Regions from separate parts of the Streptomyces sp. NPDC058308 genome, predicted to be linked through region 3. Evidence: riboswitches for the same ligand, from Rfam matches in the RefSeq annotation. Region 3 holds a riboswitch; each other region holds the start of a gene.

Region 1 (5,131 bases), on a different contig from region 3:
GTACGCGTAGGAGACGGCGGACGCGGCACGGGCGTTGGGGGCCTTGGCGGCATCCGGAGGGGCGCCGCGGGCGCTTGAGCGGGCAGCGCGGTCGCCGAGGTCGCCGAGGTCGCCGAGGTCGCCGCGGACGCCGCGCTCGTCGTCCGGGGCGGCGAGTTCAGCGCGCTGATCGGCGGTGAGCCGGGACAGCAGCCGCTTGGCCTCGCCGAGTTTCGTGGTGACGGTCTTCTTGTGTTTGCGCAGCTCCGACTGGCGGGCGCGGAGCGTGGCCAGGCGGTCGGCGGCCGCGCCCCGCAGCTGGTCCATCTCCCGGAGCTGCGCGCGCACGTCGCGCAGGGCCACGGACTGACGGCCGCCGGCCCGGTCGGCGCGCTCCGCGCGGTCCAGGAACTGCCCGGGGTCGGAGGAGAGCATGAGTTGTAAAGAGGGGTCGATGCCGCCCGCGCGGTACTGCGCGGCGGCGTACGAACCCAGGCTGTCGCGGGCGGAGTTGAGCTTCTCCGTCTTGCGGGCGGCCTCGTCGCGCAGCTCGCCGAGTGATTTTTCGGCCTTCTCGGTCTTCTCCTTCGCGCCGTTGTACTTCTCGGTGGCCGTCTCCGCCTCGCGGTAGAGCGCGTCGACCCTGGACTTCACCTCGGCGGGACCGAGCTGTGGGTCGGCGTGTCCCGTGCCGTCGAAGGCGGTCGTGGACGCGGCTCCCGCGAGGGCGAGGGTGGCGGCCGTACGGACCGTGCTGCCGCTGAGCGAGCGCTGTCTGGGCTTGCGGTGCGCTGCCACGAAGAGGGGCTCCTTAAGGTGTCCGGCGGCGGCCCGCACAGGGGGAACAGGCCGCCGCCGGGTCTTTCGGTGGTGGTGTCCGACGGCCGCCCCGGATCGGGCGGCGTTGGGGAGCCGGTCACCTGGTGGAGGACGCTAAACCTGGCCGTCACGGGTTGGTGACGGATTGTGCGCAACTGGCGGAAGTGGGCGTCCCGACGACCGGCTCCGACCGTGTCGATCACGGGGTGGCGGCTGCTTCGCGTACAGCCGTGACCGATGGCTCGATTGCGATGTGCCTGGCGGGGCGTGGTGGTAAGGGGGCGGTGGCCGGGAGGGGTGGGCACCCCGGCTAGGCTCCGGCCTCATGGACCTACTCATCCATCTCTTCGTCGGCCTCCACATCATCGGCATCGGCTCGCTCCTGGGCGGTTTCCTGACCCAGATGAAGCAGATGGGCCAGGGCACGGCCCGTTTCAATCCCGCGATGCTGCACGGCTCGCTGACCATGCTCGTCACGGGTGTGGTCCTGGTGGGCCTCAACCAGGCGGACGACAACACGGTCAACAACCTCAAGATCGGCATCAAGCTGGCCCTGCTGATCGTGATTCTCGCGCTGGTCTATGTGAAGCGGGACGAGAAGAAGGTCGACAAGGGTCTGTTCGGCGCGGTCGGCCTGCTGACCGTCGCGAACATCTTCATCGCGGTGCTGTGGACCTGATGACCCCACCCACATGAAAGTGGCCCTCCACGCGCGCGTGGAGGGCCACTTTCATGAGGTGTGCTTCTGAGCTGTGGTGCATGGGGTGCGACGGTTACGCGGGGCGCACCACGCTGTGGATCGGCATGTAGTAGATCGACTCGACGCGGACGTTCGCGCCCGGCTTCGGGGCGTGGATCATCTTGCCGTTGCCGATGTAGATCCCCACGTGGCTGATGTCGTCGTAGAAGAACACCAGGTCACCCGGTTTGGCGTCGGCGGTCTTCACGGTCGTGCCGACCTTCACCTGGTCCCACGTGGTGCGCGGCAGGGAGATCTCGGCGGCCTTCCACGCGTCCTGGGTGAGCCCTGAGCAGTCGTACGAGTCAGGGCCGGTGGCGCCCCAGACGTACGGCTTGCCGATCTGGGCCTGCGCGAAGGCGATGACCTTCGCAGCCTTGGTGGCGTAGCCGCCGTCCGTGCTCCCGGAGCCCGAGCCCGAGCCCGAGCCCGAGCCCGAGCCCGAGCCCGAGCCGGAACCCGAGCCCGAGCCGGACCCCGCATCAGAACCGGAGCCGGACCCGGAGCCCTGCCCCTGCTCCCGCTCCTTCTCCCGCTGGGCCGCCTCCTCCGCCTTGCGCGTGCGCGCCGCCTCGGCGGCCTGCTCGCGGGCCAGCTTCTCGGCCTTGCGCCTGGCCTCCTGCTTCTTCTTCCGCTCGATCTCCGCGAGCCGTGCCTTCTCCTGCGCCGTCAGCTGTGAAAGGACCTCGCGCGCGTCGCCCAGCTTCTTCTGGACGGTCTGCTTGCTCGTCCTGAGGTCGTCCCGCGAATCGCTCAGGTTCTCCAGGCTCTTCGCGGCCTTCGCGCGCTGCTTGGTCGCCGACGCCTGCTGCGTCGTGTAGGCGTCGACCGCCTTCTTCTGGCGCGTGGTCAGCCGGCCCGCGAGGTGGTTCTGGTCGAAGTAGCCCTGCGGGTCGTCGGCGAGCAGCATCGTGGCCGTCTCGGAGACGGCGCCGGTGCGGTACTGCGCGGCGGCGAACGAGCCGAGCTCCTTGCGCGCCTCGTTCAGCTCGTCGGTGCGCTCGGCCACGTCGTCGAGCAGGCGGTCGACCTTCTTGCGCTGCTTGTCGGTGCGCTCCTTGGCCGCGTTGTACTTCTGCGTGGCCACACCGGCCTGCTGGTAGAGCTCGTCGACCTTCTTCTGGACCTCTTCGAGGCTGGGCTTCGTAGGAGCGGAGGGCGCTGCCTGTGCGCTCTGCGACAGGAGGGCGACGGAGGTGAGGGCCGCTGTCGTGATGCCGATGGCGGGGGAGGTGCGAATTCCGGCTGTCCGGGTCCGCGGCTTGCGGTGCGACGCCAAGGGAGGCGACTCCTTCCGTAGACCGCCTACCGGGTTAGCTGTCGGGTTCGGGCGGGTGGTCCGGAAGGTTGCCCTACGGTCCCGTACTTCGTACGGGACCGATTCACCCCAAGTTCTCGGTGGGTCCCCGGCTCCGAACATGTCGGACTCGGCGGAGGCCACCCGTTCCCGGCGGGTTCGCCGGTGGGGGGACGAGCGGCCCGCCGAGCACGCTAGCCAACTCGTGTGGTCCCTGTGAAGGTTGATGTTCGATATGCCCGATACATTTTCGTGACTTTTCGCGGCCTCGACGCGGCCATGCCACCTGGATGCGGAGCGTGAGCGTCCACGCGCAGGGCGTGGGCAGGCACGAGGTGACCGGAACCCGCAGCGGGTTGTCAGTGGGGCCGCCTAGACTCGGGAGGCGATGAGCAGCCTCTTTGATGACAGCTTCCTGGCGGACCTGCAGCCCTCCCGGGCCACGGACGAAGCACCCCCGCCGCCGCCCGAGGACAGCGCTCCGGAGCCCATTCCGGACGACCTGTTCGACGGGAAGTTCGACGCGCCCATGACCCGGGACTCGCACTACCGCGACGGTGCCCCCCGCCCGGTCATCGACCCGGCGACGCTCCTCGACGGGCTGAACGAGAACCAGCGCGCGGCCGTGGTGCACGCCGGATCCCCCCTGCTCATCGTCGCCGGCGCCGGCTCCGGCAAGACCCGTGTGCTGACCCACCGCATCGCGCACCTGCTCGCCGAGCGTGGTGTGCACCCCGGCCAGATCCTCGCGATCACCTTCACGAACAAGGCCGCGGGCGAGATGAAGGAGCGCGTGGAGCAGCTCGTGGGCCCGCGGGCGAACGCGATGTGGGTGTCGACGTTCCACAGCGCCTGCGTCCGCATCCTGCGCCGCGAGTACAAGAAGCTGGGCTTCACGTCCTCCTTCTCGATCTACGACGCCGCGGACTCCAAGCGTCTGATGGCCCTGGTCTGCCGTGACCTGGACCTCGACCCGAAGAAGTTCCCGCCGAAGTCCTTCAGCGCCAAGATCTCGAACCTGAAGAACGAGCTGATCGACGAGGAGGACTTCGCAGGTCAGGCCGCCGACGGTTTCGAGAAGACCCTCGCCCAGGCCTACGCCATGTACCAGTCGCGCCTCCGCGAGGCGAACGCGATGGACTTCGACGACCTGATCATGACGACGGTCCACCTCCTTCGTGCCTTCCCGGACGTAGCCGAGCACTACAGGCGCCGCTTCCGGCACGTCATGGTCGACGAGTACCAGGACACCAACCACGCCCAGTACGCACTCGTGCGCGAGCTGGTCGGCCCCTCCGGAGGCGAGGACGACGACCCCGCCGAGCTGTGTGTGGTGGGTGACGCGGACCAGTCGATCTACGCGTTCCGCGGCGCCACGATCCGTAACATCCTCCAGTTCGAGGAGGACTACACCGACGCGACGACGATCCTCCTGGAGCAGAACTACCGCTCCACACAGACGATCCTGACCGCCGCCAACGCGGTCATCGAGCGCAACGAAAGCCGCCGCCCGAAGAACCTCTGGACCAACCAGGGCGCGGGCGCGCGCATCACCGGGTACGTCGCGGACACCGAGCACGACGAGGCGCAGTTCGTCGCCGACGAGATCGACCGCCTCACCGACGCGGGCGACGCCAAGGCCGGCGACGTGGCGATCTTCTACCGGACGAACGCCCAGTCCCGTGTCTTCGAAGAGATCTTCATCCGCGTCGGCCTGCCCTACAAGGTCGTCGGCGGCGTCCGCTTCTACGAGCGCAAGGAGGTCCGCGACGTCCTCGCGTACCTGCGCGTCCTCGCCAACCCCGAGGACGCCGTCCCGCTGCGCCGCATTCTCAACGTCCCCAAGAGGGGCATCGGCGACCGCGCGGAAGCGATGATCGACGCGCTCTCGCAGCGCGAGAAGATCTCCTTCCCGCAGGCCCTGCGCCGCGTCGACGAGGCCTACGGGATGGCGGCCCGGTCGGCCAACGCCGTCAAGCGGTTCAACACGCTCATGGAGGAGCTGCGGACCGTCGTCGAGTCCGGCGCGGGCCCGGCCGTCGTCCTGGAAGCCGTGCTCGAACGCACCGGCTACCTCGCCGAGCTGCAGGCCTCGACCGACCCCCAGGACGAGACGCGCATCGAGAACCTTCAGGAACTCGCCGCCGTGGCCCTGGAGTTCGAGCAGGAGAACAGCCAGGCGCAGGGCGACGGCCAGGCCGAGGGTGTCACGGGCGGCGAGGAAGGCGAAGGCGAGGGCGAGGGCGGTGCCCCGGCCGGTACGCTCTCCGACTTCCTGGAGCGGGTCGCCCTGGTCG
Region 2 (5,131 bases), on a different contig from region 3:
GACGCCCCCGCCCCCGCAGCCCGAACTCTTCACCTGGGAGTTCGCCACCGACCCCTACCCGGCGTACGCCTGGCTGCGCGAGAACTCCCCGGTGCACCGCACCACGCTGCCCAGCGGCGTGGAGGCCTGGCTCGTCACCCGGTACGCGGACGCGCGGCAGGCCCTCGCGGACCAGCGGCTCAGCAAGAACCCGGCCCACCACGACGAGCCCGCCCACGCCAAGGGCAAGACCGGCATCCCCGGCGAGCGCAAGGCCGAGCTGATGACGCATCTGCTCAACATCGACCCGCCGGACCACACCCGCCTGCGCCGGCTCGTCGCGAAGGCGTTCACGCCGCGCCGGGTGGCCGAATTCGCGCCGCGCGTGCAGGAGCTGACGGACTCCCTCATCGACGCGCTTCTCGACAAGCACGGCGTGGCGGAGGGCGAGGCCGACCTCATCCACGAGTTCGCCTTCCCCCTCCCCATCTACGCCATCTGCGACCTGCTCGGCGTCCCCCGCGAGGACCAGGACGACTTCCGGGACTGGGCGGGCATGATGATCCGCCACGGGGGCGGGCCCAGGGGCGGTGTGGCCCGGTCGGTGAAGAAGATGCGCGGCTATCTCGCCGAGCTCATCCACAGGAAGCGCCTCGACCCGGGCGAGGACCTCATCTCCGGGCTCATCAAGGCCTCCGACCACGGCGAGCACCTCACCGAGAACGAGGCGGCGGCCATGGCCTTCATCCTGCTCTTCGCAGGCTTCGAGACCACCGTCAATCTCATCGGCAACGGCCTGTACGCGCTGCTCACCCACCCCGAACAGCGCGAGCGGCTGCAGCGGGCGCTGGCCGATGGCGACACCGGGCTCCTGGCGACCGGCGTCGAGGAACTCCTGCGCTTCGACGGGCCCGTCGAGCTCGCCACCTGGCGGTTCGCGACGGAGGCGGTCCGCGTCGGCGGGCAGGACATCGCCGCGGGCGACCCCGTCCTCGTCGTGCTCGCCGCCGCCGACCGCGATCCGGCCCGCTTCGACCGGCCCGACACCCTGGACCTTTCCCGCCGCGACAACCAGCACCTCGGATACGGGCACGGAATCCACTACTGCCTCGGTGCTCCGCTCGCCCGGCTGGAGGGGCAGACCGCCCTCTCGACGCTGCTCAGACGCCTCCCCGACCTGGAACTCGCGTCGGATCCGGCCGATTTGCGGTGGCGTGGCGGGCTGATCATGCGGGGACTGCGGACGCTGCCGGTGAAGTTCACAAACGCACAGCCACCGGCCGGGGGCTGACGGGCCGTCACGACTGTGATGTTCACGTGATCTCCGCTGCATCGACTTGTGACAAGCGTTCGACTGCGGCTACGTTCACGACGACTTGGGCGCCCCCGGGCGCCCCAGCCGTCGCTGCAGTCTCCTGAAAGGCAACCGCATGCTCTCCGGTCAAGGTCGTCACCGACGCCCCCGCCAGGCCCCGGCTCTCATCGTCGCGGCAGGCGTCACCGGATCAGCCATCGCCATCCCACTGCTCGCCGCCACCAGCGCGAGCGCCGCCTCCACCGACACGTGGGACAAGCTCGCCCAGTGCGAGAGCGGCGGCGCGTGGAGCGCGAACCCCGGCAACGGTTATTACGGAGGGCTCCAGCTCTCCCAGGACACCTGGGAGAGCCACGGCGGCCTCGACTACGCGCCCAGCGCCGACCAGGCCTCCAAGTCCCAGCAGATCTCCGTCGCCGAGAAGGTCCTCGGCGACCGGGGCACCGCCGCCTGGCCGAGCTGCGCGCCGATCGCCGGGCTCACCGACGGCGGCGCCGCGGCCGACGTGGACCCGGGCGCGCCCGTCACCGGGGAGCCGTCCGACCCGTCCGCCCCGTCCGACCCGTCGGGCTCGACCGGCGACGACGAACCCGAGGGCTCCAAGGACTCCAAGGGCTCCAAGGACTCCGGCAGCGCCGATGACTCCGGCGACTCCAAGGGCGCGGAGAAGGGCGAGCCGTCCGCCGACCCGTCCAACTCGGCCGATCCGTCCGCCGATCCCTCCGACGACCCGTCCGCGGACCCGGAGAAGCCCTCCGGCGACCCGGGCGACGCGCGAGACAAGAATCACGACGAGTCGGGTGAAAAGGGCGACAAGGGTCACAAGGGCGGGGCGGGTGACGCCGACGGCGCGTCCGGCTCCGGCAAGTCCGGGGAGAAGGACGGCACTTCGCCCGACGCCGAGGACGCGACCGCACCCTCCGAGGGATCGGGCTCCTCCGCGGGGCGCCACCGAGGCGACCGCGCGGACGAGGACGAGAGTGCGGGAGGGCGTCCCGGACGGCACGCCTCGCGCGGCGAGGAGCGCACCGGCGCGGTCGCCGACGGGACGTACACGGTGCGCTCCGGGGACAGTCTCTCGGTCATCGCGGACGACCTCGACGTCGAGGGCGGCTGGCACGAGCTCTACACCGAGAACAAGAAGACCGTCGGCGACGACCCGGACCTCATCCTCCCCGGTCAGAGCCTCGATCTGGGCGAAAAGTAACGGTAGTTGACGAAGAGTCGGGCGGGGCCTTCACGCCGTATGTCCGCTTTGGCGCGAGTGAGACATGAGTCTCAGAAGCCCTGATCGTCTTTGAAATTGTGTGGAAGACGTGATTACCGTCGTCACCGCTCGCCACTGGTGGGCCCCGCCGGTCGGTACGCCGAATCCTGCCAACGGCCGGACGGGAACAGTCGTCGCTTCGAGCGCCGTAGGCAGGAGCGGGGGACCCAAGGTTTGTGCCGGGTCCGTCCGTTGAGGGGACGCACAGCGAGAAGGCTGTGCGCCGCGAGACGGACGGGAACGGCTAGGGGTGAAGCCGCGCTCTGAGGAGCGCGGCCGGGCAACCACATCGGCCCGAACCCGACAGCTCACCTCGCAGGCGTCGGTGAGGGGATCACTCATGCTGTTTTCCAGCAAGGGCAAGCACCGTCGTCCGTCCAAGGCCACCCGGGTCGCCACGCTCGCCGGCGTCACCGGTGTCGCGGTCGCCGCCCCGCTGATGGCCGCCGGTTCGGCCTCCGCCGCCACCGACCAGGAGTGGGACGCCGTCGCCCAGTGCGAGGCGGGCGGCAACTGGTCGATCAACACCGGCAACGGCTACCAGGGCGGTCTGCAGTTCTCGCCGTCCACCTGGGCCGCGTACGGCGGCACGAAGTACGCGCCCTCCGCCGACAAGGCGTCCAAGGCCCAGCAGATCGAGATCGGCGAGAAGGTCCTCGCGGGTCAGGGCAAGGGTGCCTGGCCGAGCTGTGGCGTCGGCCTCTCGGGCGCCTCGAACCACAGCGGCGGCGGCTCGCAGCAGCAGGCCCCGCAGCAGGCCCCGCAGCAGCAGGAGTCCAAGCCGCAGCAGACGCAGCCGCAGGCCGCTCCGAAGCAGCAGCAGGCCGCTCCGAAGCCGCAGCCCGCGCCGCAGACCGAGAGCAAGAAGACCGTCGAGACCCCGACCGGCAAGACGGTCAAGAAGGGCGACGGCGAGTACAAGGTCAAGACGGGCGACACCCTGTCCAAGATCGCCGAGGCGAAGCACGTCAAGGGCGGCTGGCACAAGGTCTACAAGCTCAACGGCGACATCATCGACAACGCCGACATGATCTACCCGGGCCAGCAGCTGCACCTCAGCTAAAGCCCCGGCTCCACCCGGCCGTGCCTCGGCGGACGCACGGCCGCCCCCGTCCCCACGGGCTCCCCGCCCCGGTGCGCGTATCCCCCGTACGCACCGGGGCGGGGCCATGTCCGCCCCCGTGTCCGCCGCCGGAATGCCGCGGTCCTGGCCTGCCCGGCCGCCCGGCTTGTTCGCTACGAGCGAGTAGAAACGCGGCCCATCGTCCTGTTTCCGGGGGATTTGGCCGCTTCTCCGTCCCACGGGACGGGCGGTCGGCTGGCTGAAGCCCCGGAGCCGGTTAGGCTCAGGAGACGCAGGGCCGAAACGGTCTGTTCCCTCGCGTATTCGCGTCACACTCCCAGAAGGAGATGCTCGTGCCGTCCATCGACGTCGTCGTAGCCCGGGAAATCCTGGACTCCCGAGGCAACCCCACGGTCGAGGTCGAGGTCGGCCTCGACGACGGCAGCACCGGTCGTGCCGCCGTTCCGTCCGGTGCCTCCACCGGTGCCTTCGAGGCCATCGAACTCCGTGACGGTGACCCCAACCGTTACCAGGGCAAGGGTGTCGAGAAGGCCGTCCTCGCCGTCATCGAGCAGATCGGCCCGGAGCTCGTCGGCTACGACGCCACCGAGCAGCGCCTGATCGACCAGGCCATGTTCGACCTGGACGCCACCGACAACAAGGGCTCGCTCGGCGCCAACGCCATCCTCGGCGTCTCGCTCGCCGTCGCGCACGCCGCCTCCGAGGCCAGCGACCTGCCGCTGTTCCGCTACCTCGGCGGCCCGAACGCGCACCTGCTGCCCGTCCCGATGATGAACATCCTGAACGGCGGGTCGCACGCCGACTCGAACGTCGACATCCAGGAATTCATGATCGCCCCGATCGGCGCGGAGTCCTTCTCCGAGGCCCTGCGCTGGGGCACCGAGGTCTACCACACCCTCAAGAAGGTGCTGAAGGAGAAGGGCCTCTCCACCGGCCTCGGCGACGAGGGCGGCTTCGCCCCGAACCTGGACTCCAACCGGGCCGCGCTCGACCTCATCCTGGAGGCCATCAAGCAGGCCGGTTACGTCCCCGGTGAGCAGGTCGCGCTCGCCCTCGACGTCGCCGCGTCCGAGTTCTACAAGGACGGCTCCTACGAGTTCGAGGGCAAGTCCCGCTCGGCCGCCGAGATGACCGAGTACTACGCGGAGCTCGTCGCCTCGTACCCGCTGGTCTCCATCGAGGACCCGCTGTTCGAGGACGACTGGGCCGGCTGGAACACCATCACCGAGAAGCTCGGCGACAAGGTGCAGCTCGTCGGCGACGACCTGTTCGTCACCAACCCCGAGCGCCTGGCCCGCGGCATCGAGGAGAACTCGGCCAACGCCCTGCTCGTCAAGGTCAACCAGATCGGTTCGCTGACCGAGACCCTGGACGCCGTCGAGATGGCCCAGCGCAGCGGCTTCAAGTGCATGATGTCGCACCGCTCCGGCGAGACCGAGGACGTCACCATCGCCGACCTGGCCGTCGCCACCAACTGCGGCCAGAT
Region 3 (5,131 bases):
TGCTCTCCGAGGACCACCTGACCCCGGTCGCCGCGGTCTGCCTCTGGTACGACGTCGGCTCCCGCCACGAGGTCAAGGGGCGAACCGGCCTCGCGCACCTCTTCGAGCACCTCATGTTCCAGGGCTCGAAGCAGGTGCACGGCAACGGCCACTTCGAGCTGGTCCAGGGGGCGGGCGGTTCGCTCAACGGCACGACGAGCTTCGAGCGCACCAACTATTTCGAGACCATGCCCGCACACCAGTTGGAGCTGGCCCTGTGGCTCGAGGCCGACCGGATGGGCTCACTGCTCTCCGCGCTCGACGAAGAGTCCATGGAAAACCAGCGCGACGTCGTCAAGAACGAACGCCGCCAGCGCTACGACAACGTCCCGTACGGCACCGCCTTCGAGAAGCTGACCGCTCTCTCGTACCCGGAGGGCCACCCCTACCACCACACGCCGATCGGCTCCATGGCCGACCTGGACGCGGCCACCCTGGAGGACGCCCGCGCGTTCTTCCGCACGTACTACGCGCCGAACAACGCCGTCCTGTCGATCGTCGGCGACATCGACCCGGCTCAGACGCTCGCCTGGGTCGAGAAGTACTTCGGGTCGATCCCCGGGCACGACGGCAAGCAGCCGCCGCGCGACGGCTCCCTGCCCGAGCGCATCGGCAAGGAGCTGCGTGAGGTCGTCGAGGAGGACGTGCCGGCCCGCGCCCTGATGGCCGCCTACCGCCTCCCGGAGGACGGCACGCGCGCGTGCGACGCGGCCGACATCGCCCTCACCGTCCTCGGCAGTGGCGAGTCCTCCCGGCTCTACAACCGCCTCGTGCGCCGTGACCGCACCGCGGTCGCCGCCGGGTTCGGCCTGCTGCGCCTGGCCGGGGCGCCCTCGCTCGGCTGGCTGGACGTGAAGACGTCGGGCGACGTCGAGGTGCCCGTCATTGAGGCCGCCGTCGACGAGGAGCTCGCCCGCTTCGCCGCGGAGGGCCCCACTCCGGAGGAGATGGAGCGCGCCCAGGCCCAGCTGGAGCGAGAGTGGCTCGACCGGCTCGGCACGGTCGCGGGCCGCGCCGACGAACTGTGCCGGTACGCCGTCCTGTTCGGTGACCCGCAGCTCGCCCTCACCGCCGTGCAGCGCGTCCTCGACGTCAGCGCCGCGGAGGTCCAGGAGGCCGCCAAGGCCCGCCTGCGCCCCGACAACCGCGCGGTGCTCGTGTACGAACCCGTGACCGTCGCCGACGAGGGCGAAGCAGGCGTCGTGGACGCCGTGGACGCCGTGGACGCCGAGGAAGAGGAGGCGGCGAAGTGACCGAGGCCGCGACGATGCAGTTCCATCCACAGCCCCAGGCCGGCACGGCCAAGCCCTGGGCCTTCCCGGCGCCCGAGCGCGGCACGCTGCCCAACGGCCTCACCGTGCTGCGGTGCCACCGCCCGGGCCAGCAGGTCGTCGCCGTCGAGATCCACCTCGAAGCGCCGCTGGACGCCGAGCCCGAGGGCCTCGACGGCGTCGCCACGATCATGGCGCGGGCCTTCAACGAGGGCACCGACAAGCACTCCGCCGAGGAGTTCGCCGCCGAGCTCGACCGCTGCGGCGCGACGCTCGACGCGCACGCCGACCACCCGGGCGTGCGGGTCTCCCTGGAGGTCCCGGTCTCCCGGCTCCCCAAGGCGCTCGGCCTGCTCGCCGACGCCCTGCGGGCCCCCGCCTTCGCGGACAGCGAGGTCGAACGGCTCGTACGCAACCGCCTGGACGAGATCCCGCACGAGGCCGCCAACCCGGCGCGCCGCGCCGCCAAGGAGCTCTCCAGGCAGCTCTTCCCGGCCACCTCGCGCATGTCCCGGCCGCGCCAGGGCACCGAGGCGACGGTCACGGCCATCGACTCGGCGGCGGTGCGCGCCTTCTACGAGAAGCACGTCCGGCCCGCCACGGCCACCCTCGTCGTCGTCGGCGACCTGACCGGCACCGACCTGGACGCCGTCCTCGCGGACACCGTCGGCGCCTGGACCGGCTCCGCGGGCGAACCGCGCCCGGTGCCGCAGGTGACCGCCGACGACCGCGGCCGCGTCGTCATCGTGGACCGCCCCGGAGCGGTCCAGACGCAGCTGCTGATCGGCCGCGTGGGCGCCGACCGGCACGACCGCGTCTGGCCGGCCCAGGTCCTCGGCACGTACTGCCTGGGCGGCACCCTCACCTCCCGCCTCGACCGCGTCCTGCGGGAGGAGAAGGGATACACCTACGGAGTGCGGGCGTTCAGCCAGGTGCTTCGCTCGGCGCCGGACGGCACGGGCGCCGCGATGCTCGCCATCAGCGGCTCCGTGGACACCGAGTCCACCGGCCCGGCACTCGGCGACCTCTGGAAGGTCCTGCGCACCCTCGCCGCCGAGGGCCTGACCGACGCCGAGCGCGATGTGGCCGTGCAGAACCTGGTGGGCGTGGCCCCGCTCAAGTACGAGATGGCCGCCTCCGTAGCAGCCACCCTCGCCGACCAGGTCGAGCAGAACCTGCCGGACGACTTCCAGGCGCAGCTGTACCGGCGGCTGGCCGCCACCGGCACCGTGGAGGCCACTGCCGCCGTCGTGAACGCCTTCCCGGAGGACCGCCTGGTGACGGTCCTCGTCGGGGACGCCGCGCAGATCGAGGAGCCCGTCAGGGCGCTCGGGATCGGTGACGTGAGCGTGGTCACGGGCTGAGTGACAGTCAGGACATAAGAGGACCCCAGTGGCCACTTCGGCCGCTGGGGTCCTCATATGTCCGAATTGCTATGGAGGTTGCCTGTCTGCTCTGTGGCGTGCGCTACAAAAGCCGCGTTCTGTTTGTCGAACGAAAGAGGCCCCGTTTAGCGTCGGTCCGGCTGTTCGTCGCGCAGTACGCCGCACCCGCGGCACCGGACAGTCATCGCCGAGTCCCCGTACGGTGCGAGCCAGGGGAGCCGGGGACCCACACGTCCCCTGGGGTGAATCGGGCACCTTGCCGTGAGGCGAGGAGCCCGTAGGAGACCTTCCTGCTCCGAACCCGTCAGCTAACCCGGTAGGCGAGAGGGAAGGAAAGGATCACCCGCCACATGGCGTTCACCCGTGCCACCGGGAAGCACCGTCGTCCGAGCCGCCTCACGCGGACCACCGCGAACGTCGCGGGTGTCGCGGCGCTCACCACCACCGGTGTCATCGGAGGCCTCGCGGCTCCGGCGCTCGCCGCCGCCGACGAAGCGGCCGTCGAACACACCGGCCTCACCCAGGCGATATCCGTCGGCGACTCGCTCGCCGAGAACATCGGCGAGCAGGCCGCCGCCCAGCGCCAGGCCGCCGACGACGCTGCTGCCGCGAAGAAGGCCGAAGAGGCCGCCAAGAAGAAGGCCGCGGAGGAGAAGCGCAAGGCCGAGGCCGAGGCGAAGGCGAAGGCCAAGAAGGAGCGCGAGGCCAAGGAGCGCGCCGCCCGCGAGGCCGAGCGCAAGCGCCTGAACACCTACGTGGCCCCGGTCGATGGCTCCTACGTCTCCACGGGCTACCAGACCGGCGGCGCCATGTGGTCCTCCGGCAGCCACACCGGCATCGACTTCCACGCCGCGTCCGGCACCTCCGTCCACGCGGTCGGCTCCGGCACCGTCGTCGAGGCCGGCTGGGGAGGGGCGTACGGCAACAACGTGGTCATCAAGATGAACGACGGCACGTACACCCAGTACGGCCACATGTCGTCCCTCGGCGTCACCGTCGGCCAGACGGTCACCCCGGGCCAGCAGATCGGCCTCTCCGGCTCCACCGGCAACTCCAGCGGCCCGCACCTCCACTTCGAGGCCCGCACCGGCGAGGAGTACGGCTCGGACATCGACCCGATCGCATACCTCCGCTCGCACGGCGTCAACGTCTGACGCACGCGGCCCCGCAGCACTCCACCGAAAGCCCCGGCTCCTGGCGAGCCGGGGCTTTCGGCATTGCCGCCGCTCGCACCCGCCGCAATTGGCCAAAAGATATCCATGGATTCCGGCCCGCCGTCGGAAATTGCGGCTCTCTGCAATAGAGTCACCGGACGAGCGTCGGTCGACCGCGATTGTGCGGGGATGAAGGCGGAGGTCCGGGTCATGCGTGTTCCCGCCCATTCGGTATGCACGGCCATACGGGACGACATCGTCGCCGGCGTGCACGAAAGGGGCAGTCGGCTCGCCGAGGAAGTCCTCGCGCGCCGGTACGGCGTCTCCCGCGTCCCCGTGCGCGAGGCCCTGCGCACCCTGGAGGCCGAGGGGTTCGTCGTCACCCGCAGGCACGCGGGCGCGTGCGTGGCCGAGCCCACGGAGCAGGAGGCCGCGGATCTCCTGGAGGTGCGGACGCTCCTCGAACCGCTCGCCGCGGCACGCGCCGCGCAGCGCCGCACGGACGCGCACCTCAAGGTCCTGCGCGGACTGGTCAGGCTGGGCCAGGAACGCGCCAGGAACGGCCGGGGGGAGGATCTGCGGCCCCTGGGTGGCTGGTTCCACGAGACGCTCGCCCAGGCGTCCGGCAACCCGGGCCTCAGCGCCCTGCTCATCCAACTGCGGCACAAGGCCGCCTGGATGTACGTCGTCGACAGCCCGGCGGCGCCGGCCGACTCCTGGGCCGAGCACGCGGCGATCGTCGACGCGGTGGCCCGCCGGGACGCGGAGCGGGCCAGGGCGCTCACCGCCGCGCACGCCGCGCGCGCGACGGCCGCGTACCGGCCGCGCCATGCCGGGCGGCCCGGTCGCGGCCGGGTGAGGGATTCGCAACATGCCGTAAACACGGTCAGCCTCCAGAATTAACGGAGGCGCCGTATACAAAGGAGAGACATTTCTTGTCCCTTATTTGTTGAGCGTTTGCCGTGTGCTCCCTCAATTTTTTGCGCGAGAACTTCGGCGAGGCGTCAGCGCGAAATCAGCGGAGTCGGCGGAGTCGTCCACGCAAACGGCGATGGGGTCACCCGGAATTCCGGGTGACCCCATCGCCGTTTTCCACGAATGTGTCCTAGACCGTCTCCGGAAGCTCCTCGAGCCCCTCCGAGACCAGCTTCGCCAGACGGTCGAGGGCGGCGTCCGCGCCCTCGGCGTCGGAGGCGAGCACGATCTCCTCGCCGCCCTGGGCGCCCAGACCGAGCACCGCGAGCATCGAGGCGGCGTTGACCGGGTTGCCGTCGGCCTTGGC
Region 4 (5,131 bases), on a different contig from region 3:
CACGCCCGCGCCCGACGGGTCACCTCCCTCCCCGATCGTCCGTACGTCCTGTACATTTTGTACAGAGCCCGGACCGCACCGCGACCGGAGGAAGAGAGGCGCGCCATGAACCGTCCGTCCGCCCGCTACGTCCTGCCCGAGTTCACCGAACGCACCAGCTCGGGGACGCGGACCATGGACCCGTACTCCAAGCTCCTGGAAGAGCGGATCATCTTTCTCGGCACCCCCGTCGACGCCACCTCGGCGAACGACGTGATGGCGCAGTTCATGCACCTTGAGTACCAGGCGCCGGACCGCGACATCTCGCTGTACATCAACTCCCCCGGCGGCTCGTTCAGCGCGATGACCGCCATCTACGACACGATGCGGTTCGTCAGTTGCGACGTGGAGACGACCTGCCTGGGGCAGGCCGCGGCGGAGGCCGCCGTCCTGCTCGCCGCCGGCACACCCGGCAAACGGTTCGCTCTGCCGGGCGCCCGCGTACTGATCCACCAGCCCGCGGTCTCCGAACCGATCCACGGCCAGGCGACCGACCTCGCGATCCAGACCGACGAAATCCTGCGCACCCGGCGGCTGTTGGAGCAGCTGCTCGTACGGCACACGAGGCAGGCCCCGGGCCGGATCAGCGCGGACATCGAGCGGGACAAAATCTTCGACGCCCGGTCCGCCGTGGAGTACGGGCTCGTGGACCGGATCATCGCGAACCGCAAGAGCTCGCTCGCCGAGCGGGACGCGAGGTGACCTGCCGATGCTGCCGCCGGAGCTTCCGCCCCTGCCCGCCCTGACCCGCGCCGAGGCGGAGTTGATCGACCGCTATCTCGAGGTCGTCGACCTCCTCGGCCGGATCAACCCGGCCCGCGCCGAGCACACCTACGGCGGCCTCCGTGCCGCTCAGGCGCTGGTCGGCCGTGCGACCGCCCTGCGGGACGCACTCGCCGTCATGCACCAGCGGGGCGAGAGTGAGGTGCACGCGCCCACGCTCGCCCGGGCCCTGCGCGTCCTCGACGGTGAACGGCGTGCAGGACGGATCGCCCTCCCGCCTCCGCCGGGCGGCTGAGCGCCCGTCAACCGGCCGCCCGCTGACGCCGAAACGTCCCGGCCCGCTTCGAAACGGACCAGTCGGGCTACCACGGACGGCGTATTCGAACATCCTTCGCCGCACGTTCTGAACTTGCGTCCAGCGAGTACAGCAGGTCTGGAATTTGACATTCCGCTGCTGGTCGAGCCGTCGTCAGACCACCCACCGAGAGGTCCAATTCGACCGTGTCCACCTGAACAGGTCAGTCGTGAGGAGCCTCACAAAAAGCCGTTTCGGCTCGGTTTTCGGACCCATGTCGGGTCAAGATCCCTTTCGACGACAAGCCCCTGCCACAGCGGTGGGGCGGTCCGGGCGGACGCCGAGTCCTGCCGCCACCCGGATGACCGGTCGACATCTGTGCAACGGCAGGAGTGGAGGACCCAGGTACGACGGGCCCGTCCGGAAAGTCCGGGCGACGCCCTTGGGGTGAAGCCGCAGAGCACGACGCGGCCGGGCATCTTCGCCTGCCCGAACCCGACAGGTCATCTTTCACAGGCGGCTGACGAAGGGTTGCGCATGACCGCGCTGAATCATGTTCCGTCGCTGCTCAGCAGGACCGGTGCCGCATCGGTCCTCACGCTCGCCGTCGTAGGCGGCACCGTCGTGGCCCCCGGGCTCACGTCGGAGGCCGAGGCAGCAACCCATGGGACCAAGGCGCTCAAGATCGCGGCGTCCAAGAAGGGCTCCCCGTACGGCTACGGGGCGGTCGGACCCCACCGGTTCGACTGCTCGGGCCTGACGCTCTACTCGTTCAAGCGAACGGGCAAGAAGCTGCCCCGCACCGCCGCCGCGCAGTACAACAAGACCAAGCACGTCTCCAGGTCCCAGCGCACCCGCGGCGACCTGGTGTTCTTCCACTCCGGGCGGAACGTGTACCACGTGGGGATCTACGCGGGCGGCAACCGCATCTGGCACGCCCCCAAGAGGGGCACCGTGGTGCGCCTGGAGAAGATCTGGTCCAAGAGCGTCTGGTACGGGAGGGTGCGCTGACCCCGCCACGCGGCGCCCTCGGGCGCTCGGCCGCCGACTGACCCGCTCCGTCACCCGGGTCAGTGGGCGGCGTCGCGGTGTCTGCGCTGGACGGGGGCCCGCCAGGGCAGCGCGATCCACACGGTCTTGCCTCCTTCGTCGGTGGGGCTGACCGAGAGCTTGCCGCCGCACTCGGCGGTCAGCCAGCGGATGATGACCAGGCCGCGGCCGTTGTCCTGCTGGACGGCCGCGGGAAGCCGTTTGGGATAGCGCGGGTGGCTGTCGGTGACGCCGATGCGCAGCTGCTCGTCCCGGTCCAGTTCGATGTCGACGGTGAACGTGGGCGACTGCCCCAGGGTGTGCTGCACGGCATTCGTGGCGAGTTCGGAGACGATGAGCCGGATCGTGTCGGTCACCTCGGCGTCGCCGGGCAGGCCCCATTCGGAGAGCACACGCAAGACGTACTTCCGGGCGGCGGGGACCGAGGCAGGATCGCTCGGCAGGGTGACGGAGGCTTCCTGGTGATCTGCCATGGCGACGTTGTCCCTTTCCCACCGGGACCGGTCCCCGACTCGCGGCGGATGACTCAAGGACCGTCCCGGACTGGTGCTTCGCGCCAGACTGCCACTCCTTGGCCGGGCACGCGTGGCGATCCACCGAGATGTGCATATATCTGTCGCTCGATGCGGTGAACTCTGCTACGGCAGAGCGTATTTGGGCGAGGGACTCGCACTTCCTCTAATCTCGCCTACTGCCCCGCCTCGCCGCCGGAAGATCCGACGGCTCCGGCCGGAAGGAGACGGGCATGCAGTACGGCCCCGCGGTGCGTCGCCGCCAGCTCGGCGCCGAACTGCGCACCCTGCGCAACGAGGCGGGTCTCACCAGCAGTGAGGCTGCCGCCAGGCTCGGCTGGCACCAGTCGAAAGTGAGCCGGATCGAGACGGGCCGCAGCGGCGTGAAGGCCTCCGACGTGCGGCGGCTGCTCGCGGCGTACGAGGTGCGGGACTCCCGGCGCAGCGAGCTGCTCATCGCGTTCGCGGGGGCCGACGATCCCGGTGCGGGGCGTCATCACTGGTGGAAGGCGTATCGCGACCTGTTGCCCGCCACCTACCGGGACTTCATCAGCCTGGAGTCGCAGGCGCGTTGGGTGCGCACGCTCGAAACCACCGTGGTCCCGGGTCTGCTGCAGACCCCCGAGTACGCGCGTGCGGTGACCCGGGCGGCGCTCGGCGGGCTGCCGGAGAAGCAGGTCGACGCGCTCGTGGAGGTGCGTCTGGCCCGCCAGGACGTGCTGCGCGCGGATCCGCCGGTGCGGCTGAGCGTGGTCATGGACGAGGCGGTGCTGCGGCGGCCGGTGGGCGGGGCGCAGGTTCTCGCGGGGCAGTTGGCGCGCTTGCGGGAGGTGTCACTTCTGCCTCATGTCCGGCTTCAGGTACTGCCGTTCGCCGCCGGTGAGCATGCAGGCCTGATCGGTTCTTTCGTTATCTTTTCATTTCCGGACATTGCTGATCTGGATGTGGTTGTTCTCGACCATTTGACGAGTAGCCTCTACCTCGAACGGAAAGAAGACCTCCAGGCGTACACGGAGGCCTTCAACTCCCTTCAGGTACAGGCGCTTTCACCCGAGGAATCAACGGTATTCATCGCCGGACTAGGCGACGGCGCGTAAGGAGGCACCATGACCGCAATGCCTCGGTACGTACCTTCCAGCACAACGCTTCAAGGTGCGCGGTGGCAGCGCAGCAGCTACAGCAACGGAATGAACAACTGTGTCGAGACCGCCACCCTCGACCCGGGTCAGCCGACCGGCCTGCGGGCCGTGCGTGACTCGAAGAACATCGCAGGTCCCGCCCTGCTCATCTCCCCCGGCCCCTGGGAGACGTTCGTCGACAGCCTGCGCTGAGCGCGGCCCGGGCCCCATGCGGACCCGGAGCGGCTCATCGAGGTGCGCGGCGGCTGATCACCCGTACGGCACCGGCGATCTGCTCGTCGGTGAGATCCGCGCGGGCGGTCAGCCGCAGCCGTGAGATGCCGTCCGGCACCGACGGCGGACGGAAACAGCCCACGGCCAGGCCATCGGCCCGGCAGTCGGCCGCCCACCGGACGGCCTGCTCCGGTGAGGGGGCGCGCACCGAGACGACGGCGGCGTCGGGCCGTACCGCACAGAGGCCTTCGGCCGTGAGGCGCCGGTGCAGCTCGGCCGCGACCTCACGGGCACGGGCCGCGCGTTCGGGCTCACGGCGCAGCAGGCGCAGGGCGGCGAGCGCGGCGCCGGCCGCGGCGGGTGCGAGGCCGGTGTCGAAGATGAAGGTGCGGGCCGCGTTCACCAGGTGCTCGATGACCCTGGCCGGGCCGAGGACGGCGCCGCCCTGGCTGCCGAGGGACTTGGAGAGGGTGAGGGTGACCACGGTGTCGGGCGCGCCCGCGAGCCCCGCGGCGTACGGTGCGCCCCGGCCGCCGTCGCCGAGCACGCCGAGCCCGTGGGCGTCGTCGATGATCAGCCCGGCCCCGGACTCGCGGCAGGCGGCGGCCAGTTCGGCCAGCGGCGCCATGTCCCCGTCGACCGAGAACACCGAGTCGGACACCAGGACGGCGGGGCCGTCGTGGGCGCCGAGCGTCTTGCGTACCGCTTCGGGATCGGCGTGCGGCACCACCTGCGTCGCCGCGCGGGCGAGGCGGCAGCCGTCGATCAGGGACGCGTGGTTGCCCGCGTCGGAGACGATCAGCGAATCGCCGGGGGCGAGTGCGGTGACGGCGGCGAGGTTCGCCGCGTAGCCGGAGGAGAAGACGAGCGCCGCCTCGAAGCCGCAGAATTCGGCGAGCTCTCGCTCCAGTTCCGCGTGCAGCTCCGTGGAGCCCGTGACGAGCCGGGATCCGGTGGCGCCGCCGCCCCAGCGCCGGGCCGCGGCGGCCGCGCCCTCGGTGACCTCCGGGTGCCGGGTCAGGCCGAGGTAGTCGTTTCCCGCCAGATCGAGGAGGGCGCCCGCGTCGGCGGGGCGCGGCCGCAGGATGCGCACGAGGCCGGCGTCGGCGCGCAGCCGCGCCTGTTCGTCGAGCCAGCCGAACGCCGCGCCCGGCTCGGCG

The links. Region 3 has a riboswitch for cyclic di-AMP ahead of ACFVYL_RS36805 (M23 family metallopeptidase). Riboswitches for the same ligand answer to the same signal wherever they lie in the genome.
Region 1: linked by a shared signal. The riboswitch ahead of ACFVYL_RS26910 (NlpC/P60 family protein) and the one ahead of ACFVYL_RS36805 (M23 family metallopeptidase) in region 3 are both predicted to bind cyclic di-AMP.
Region 2: linked by a shared signal. The riboswitch ahead of ACFVYL_RS20060 (transglycosylase family protein) and the one ahead of ACFVYL_RS36805 (M23 family metallopeptidase) in region 3 are both predicted to bind cyclic di-AMP.
Region 4: linked by a shared signal. The riboswitch ahead of ACFVYL_RS28070 (C40 family peptidase) and the one ahead of ACFVYL_RS36805 (M23 family metallopeptidase) in region 3 are both predicted to bind cyclic di-AMP.

The regions. Positions count from the first base shown of each region.
Region 1 is NZ_JBHVZA010000022.1:29,846-34,976, forward strand. Features, by position in the region: gene ACFVYL_RS26900 (NlpC/P60 family protein) at 1-777, opposite strand, end outside; gene ACFVYL_RS26905 (hypothetical protein) at 1,124-1,477, shown strand; gene ACFVYL_RS26910 (NlpC/P60 family protein) at 1,572-2,816, opposite strand; cyclic di-AMP (ydaO/yuaA leader) riboswitch at 2,824-2,980, opposite strand; gene pcrA (DNA helicase PcrA) at 3,223-5,131, shown strand, end outside.
Region 2 is NZ_JBHVZA010000014.1:19,901-25,031, reverse strand. Features, by position in the region: gene ACFVYL_RS20070 (cytochrome P450) at 1-1,270, shown strand, start outside; gene ACFVYL_RS20065 (transglycosylase family protein) at 1,410-2,501, shown strand; cyclic di-AMP (ydaO/yuaA leader) riboswitch at 2,696-2,898, shown strand; gene ACFVYL_RS20060 (transglycosylase family protein) at 2,902-3,624, shown strand; gene eno (phosphopyruvate hydratase) at 3,978-5,131, shown strand, end outside.
Region 3 is NZ_JBHVZA010000052.1:7,906-13,036, reverse strand. Features, by position in the region: gene ACFVYL_RS36815 (M16 family metallopeptidase) at 1-1,292, shown strand, start outside; gene ACFVYL_RS36810 (M16 family metallopeptidase) at 1,289-2,674, shown strand; cyclic di-AMP (ydaO/yuaA leader) riboswitch at 2,871-3,033, shown strand; gene ACFVYL_RS36805 (M23 family metallopeptidase) at 3,046-3,849, shown strand; gene ACFVYL_RS36800 (GntR family transcriptional regulator) at 4,060-4,752, shown strand; gene ACFVYL_RS36795 (HPr family phosphocarrier protein) at 4,955-5,131, opposite strand, start outside.
Region 4 is NZ_JBHVZA010000023.1:139,962-145,092, reverse strand. Features, by position in the region: gene ACFVYL_RS28080 (ATP-dependent Clp protease proteolytic subunit) at 106-741, shown strand; gene ACFVYL_RS28075 (hypothetical protein) at 749-1,057, shown strand; cyclic di-AMP (ydaO/yuaA leader) riboswitch at 1,415-1,591, shown strand; gene ACFVYL_RS28070 (C40 family peptidase) at 1,595-2,068, shown strand; gene ACFVYL_RS28065 (ATP-binding protein) at 2,128-2,580, opposite strand; gene ACFVYL_RS28060 (helix-turn-helix domain-containing protein) at 2,853-3,716, shown strand; gene ACFVYL_RS28055 (DUF397 domain-containing protein) at 3,807-3,950, shown strand; gene ACFVYL_RS28050 (8-amino-7-oxononanoate synthase) at 3,985-5,131, opposite strand, start outside.